Regions from separate parts of the Enterobacter sp. E14S genome, predicted to be linked through region 2. Evidence: predicted binding sites of a transcription regulator. Region 2 holds the regulator's gene; the other holds the start of a gene.
The links. Region 2 encodes PhoB, which activates phosphate uptake and scavenging genes when phosphate is short. Its sites were predicted from a motif close to CTGTCATAAAACTGNCNNAT; they were not measured.
Positions count from the first base shown of each region.

Region 1 (2,403 bases), on a different contig from region 2:
AAGTAACCTGCCAGCGGCGCCATCACCATGGTCGCCAGCGGCCAGGGGGTTAACAGCAGGCCGGTCTCCACTTCTGAACGGCCGACCACGCTCTGCAGAAAGAAGGGCAAAGATACCAGAGCCAGCATTTGGGCGCAGAACGAGCAGACGGACGTGCAAATGGAGAGGGAAAAAGGGGAATACGCAGCAGATCTACCGGCAGTAAAGGCACGGGGAGAGTGAGCTGGCGGCGAACAAAGAAGAAGCCGATCGCCAGCAGGGCAATGAGCTCCGCGCCGGTAAGCATCAGAGACTGTCCCTGCGCAAAGCCGCTCAGCGCCGTAATCAGCAGGCCAAAGGTCAGGGCATTCATCACCGCACTCGCCACATCGAAGCGCGGCATGGTGCTTTTGGGACCGTTAGCGGGAAGAAAGCGCAGGGCAAAGAATATAGCGACAATGCCCAGCGGCACGTTAATAGCAAACAGCCATTGCCATGACGCAACGGAAAGGATCGCCGCCGCTATGGTTGGCCCGGCGGCGGAAGAGACGGCGACAATAAACGAGTTTATCCCCATGCCGCGCCCCAGATGACGCTGCGGATAAATTAAGCGGATCAACGCCGTGTTTACGCTCATGAGCGCCGCGCCGCCAAAACCCTGCGCAATTCGTGCAAGCGTCAGGGTATGCAGCGAATCTGAAAGGGCGCATAGCAAGGACGTGAAGGTGAAAACCACCAGACCGCACTGATACACCCGACGGTAACCGAACATATCGCCCAGGAAAGAGAACGAGAGCAGGGAAACCACAATCGCAATCTGATAGGCATTAACGATCCATATCGAACTGGCGGGAGAGGCGTGCAGGTCGCTGGCGATGGTTGGCAGGGCAACGTTCGCGATTGCGCCGTCAAGGACGGCCATTGAGATACCAATAATGATGGTCGCTATAGCGCCATACCGCTGGGGTAAAGGCAGGCCATCGGAAAGGGTCTTTTCCATTAGGATTAAAAAAGCTCAGCGTGAAATTATTCTCAGGGTAACTATTTTAGCATTGTTACAGCCGCGATATGTCGCAGATTTGTAACGAAGTAAACGCGGATTGATTGCAGGTGACATGACGGGAACTTATAATAAAAACCGGTTCTGATTTTTATAAAACACTCTCTATGAGGTGGTAAATGGCTATTGCGGATTTGGATAAACAGCCAGATTCTGTTTCTTCCGTGCTGAAGGTGTTTGGCATCTTACAGGCGCTGGGGGAAGAGCGTGAAATAGGTATTACAGAGTTGTCGCAGCGCGTGATGATGTCTAAAAGCACCGTATATCGCTTTTTGCAAACCATGAAGTCGCTGGGCTACGTTGCCCAGGAAGGCGAATCTGAAAAATACTCTCTGACGCTGAAGCTGTTTGAGCTGGGCGCCCGTGCGCTACAAAATGTTGACCTGATCCGCAGCGCTGATATTCAGATGCGTGAAATCTCTCGCCTGACCAAAGAGACCATCCATCTCGGCGCGCTGGACGAAGACAGCATTGTTTACATCCATAAAATCGACTCCATGTACAATCTGCGCATGTACTCGCGTATTGGTCGTCGCAATCCGCTCTACAGCACCGCGATTGGTAAGGTTCTGCTGGCGTGGCGCGATCGTGAAGAAGTGAAGCAGATCCTCGAAGGCGTGGAATACAAGCAAAGTACTTCCCGAACCATTACCAGCACGGACGCGCTCTTAACGGTGCTCGATCGCGTACGCGAACAGGGGTATGGCGAAGATAACGAAGAGCAGGAAGAGGGGCTTCGCTGCATCGGCGTTCCGGTGTTTGACCGCTTTGGGGTTGTGATCGCGGGCTTGAGTATCTCCTTCCCAACCTTACGCTTCTCCGAAGAGCGCCTGCATGAATATGTGGCTATTCTGCACACTGCCGCACGTAAGATTTCTGAACAGATGGGTTACCACGACTACCCGTTTTAACCTCTGCTCGTATAAAAAAACGCCGCTCTGTTGCGGCGTTTTTTTGCCAGTCATTTCACCGGCCGATTAGCCATTATCAATCACGACGGATGTCTTACGCAGGACCGGACAGTGGGTCAAGCCAACGATCCCGCTGTCCGTATGAAGATACTGCGCAGTGCTCACGCCCTGTGCTGTTAAATATTTACATTGAATCCCTAACCCGGCTGCGTTCTCGGTGCTTCCCACGAGCACACCGTAACCCGTGAGCAGAAGGCCAATCCAGACGATGGCCAGCGCAATAATTGTTCGAATGATGAAGCGCATCATTAACCTCTTTTGTCGTTGTTATCATAAAGCTAGCGTAAACGGTTTACACGATGAAACAAGTGCAGGATTCTGAAAAAAAGCGCGATGGCAGTACAGTTAGTCCTTGTTTAAGATAAGCGTGATAACCTCGTTACATCAGGTTTT
Region 1 covers NZ_JBVODQ010000001.1:1,000,731-1,003,133, reverse strand. Annotated here, with positions in the region: partial or broken gene ACZ6J2_RS04790 (MFS transporter) at 1-979, opposite strand, end outside; gene kdgR (DNA-binding transcriptional regulator KdgR) at 1,159-1,950, shown strand; gene ACZ6J2_RS04780 (YobH family protein) at 2,017-2,256, opposite strand.
Region 1: kdgR (DNA-binding transcriptional regulator KdgR) is a predicted target of PhoB. The motif match lies at 1,048-1,067, and genes of this name have one in related genera.

Region 2 (2,403 bases):
TTCACGCTCAACGACCCGCAGCATCATCGGCACATCAATGGTGTCATTTAGCGCGAGCGTCGGCGCCGCTTCAATCTTCGAGAGCGTCAGCAGCTGCTTCACCAGCCCTTCCATCCGGTGCGTTTGCTCGCGCATGGTGTGCAGCGCTTTTTCACGCGGCGCGCCTTCAAGCGTTTGCTCCTGCATCATCTCCAGGTAGCCCTGAAGCACGGTCAGCGGGGTACGCAGTTCGTGACTGACGTTGGCGAAGAAGTTACGACGCGCCCCTTCCAGCTGGTGCATCTGGGTGACATCGCGCGCCACCATCAGCCACTGCTTATCGCTGTAGGGCATCACGCGGATTTCCAGATGGCGACCATTATTGAGCTTCAGATTGTGCGGGCGGGTAAAATCACGCTTTTTCAGATACAGCGTGAACTCGGGATAGCGCAGAAGGTTGAGGATATTCTGACCATTGTCGTCGGGCCAGCGCAGGCCCAGCAGCTGTTGCGCAAGGCCGTTACACCAGAAGATCGTCCCTTCTTCGGTCGTCAGAATAACGGCATCCGGCAGCGACTCTGCACCGCTGCGAAAACGCTTAATCAGGCTTCCCAGCTCGCGGCGACGCTTTTTATTACGCATCTGCATCTGATGCAGACCGTACAGCAGCGGCTCCCAGCTGCCGCTTCCCGGCGGCGGCGTCATACTTCGGTCAACCCACAGCCACCAGGAGAGGCGCAGCAGGTTCCAGAAATGCCAGATCAGCAGCCCGGTGACCGACGCCAGCAGAAACCACGGCAGGTGTCCAAGAAAGGCCCCCAGAAGGAAGGCCGGAATACAGCATAAGATCAGTTCAAAGACGAGCCTTTTCCATGACAGACGTTCCAGCACGCGTCACACTCCTGTCATTGTTCAGAAACGGGTAGAAAAACGATAACCCGTGCCGCGGACCGTCTGCACCATGCGATCGTGGCCGCTCAGTTCCAGTGCTTTTCGCAGGCGGCGAATATGTACGTCAACCGTCCGGTCTTCGACATACACGTTAGTTCCCCAGACGTTATTCAGCAACTGCTCGCGGCTGTACACGCGTTCCGGGTGGGTCATAAAGAAGTGCAGGAGTTTAAATTCGGTAGGCCCCATGTCGAGGGGATTTTCACCGGTCATCACGCGGTGTGAGGTGGGGTCAAGGCTCAGCCCCTGCATCTCTATCACCTCTTCCACCGCCATCGGCGAAATTCGGCGCATCACGGCTTTAATGCGGGCAACCAGCTCTTTTGGGGAGAACGGTTTAGTAATGTAATCGTCCGCGCCGGTCTCCAGACCGCGAACGCGATCCTCTTCTTCTCCGCGCGCCGTGAGCATCACAACCGGAATGTCGCGGGTCAGCGCTTCACGCTTCAGGTGTTTGATAAACTGCAGTCCGGAGCCGCCGGGCAACATCCAGTCCAGCAGAATCAGATCGGGCCAGGGTTCATTCAGCTGGTTCACTGCGCTGTCATAATCTTCCGCTTCAACCGGCTGGAAGCCGTTTTGCTCGAGCACGAAGCACACCATTTCACGAATTGGAGCTTCATCTTCTACGACCAGAATACGTCTCGCCATACTTTGCCCTGTCTTATCTTATTTAAGTTACAAGTTTGTAATTCGGCGCCATTATGCGTCAGATTTATGACAGATTTATGAAAAACAGTACCACGATAAGGGGCAAACCGTTGTTTTATTACAGCGGTTATTTTCCCGTCTCTGAACGTTTATAATCCTGCTTTCTCTTTTTTGCCACGGATCTGCTATGCGCATACTTCACACCTCGGACTGGCATCTGGGTCAAAATTTTTACAGCAAAAGCCGTGCGGCTGAACATGAAGCCTTCCTGAACTGGCTGCTGGAAACGGCCCGGACGCACGAGGTGGACGCGATTATGGTGGCGGGTGACATCTTTGATACCGGCTCGCCCCCCAGCTATGCGCGTGAACTGTACAACCGCTTCGTAGTGAATTTGCAGCAAACCGGCTGTCATCTGGTGATTGTCGCCGGCAACCATGATTCCGTCGCGACGCTCAATGAATCCCGCGACATCCTGGCATTTCTCAATACCACCGTCGTCGCCAGCGCCGGGCACGCCCCGCAGATCCTGAAAAAACGCGACGGCACGCCGGGGGCGGTGCTGTGCCCCATTCCCTTTTTACGGCCGCGCGACATCGTGCAAAGCCAGGCGGGGCTGTCGGGTGCGGAAAAGCAGCAGCATCTATTACAGGCCATCACCGACTATTATCACCAGCAGCACGCCGATGCCTGCGCCCTGCGCGGCGACCAGCCGATTCCGGTGATTGCGACCGGGCATCTCACCACCGTCGGGGCCAGTAAAAGTGACGCCGTACGCGACATCTATATCGGCACGCTGGACGCCTTTCCGGCGCAGAACTT
Region 2 covers NZ_JBVODQ010000005.1:101,164-103,566, reverse strand. Annotated here, with positions in the region: gene phoR (phosphate regulon sensor histidine kinase PhoR) at 1-870, opposite strand, end outside; gene phoB (phosphate response regulator transcription factor PhoB) at 892-1,581, opposite strand; gene sbcD (exonuclease subunit SbcD) at 1,769-2,403, shown strand, end outside.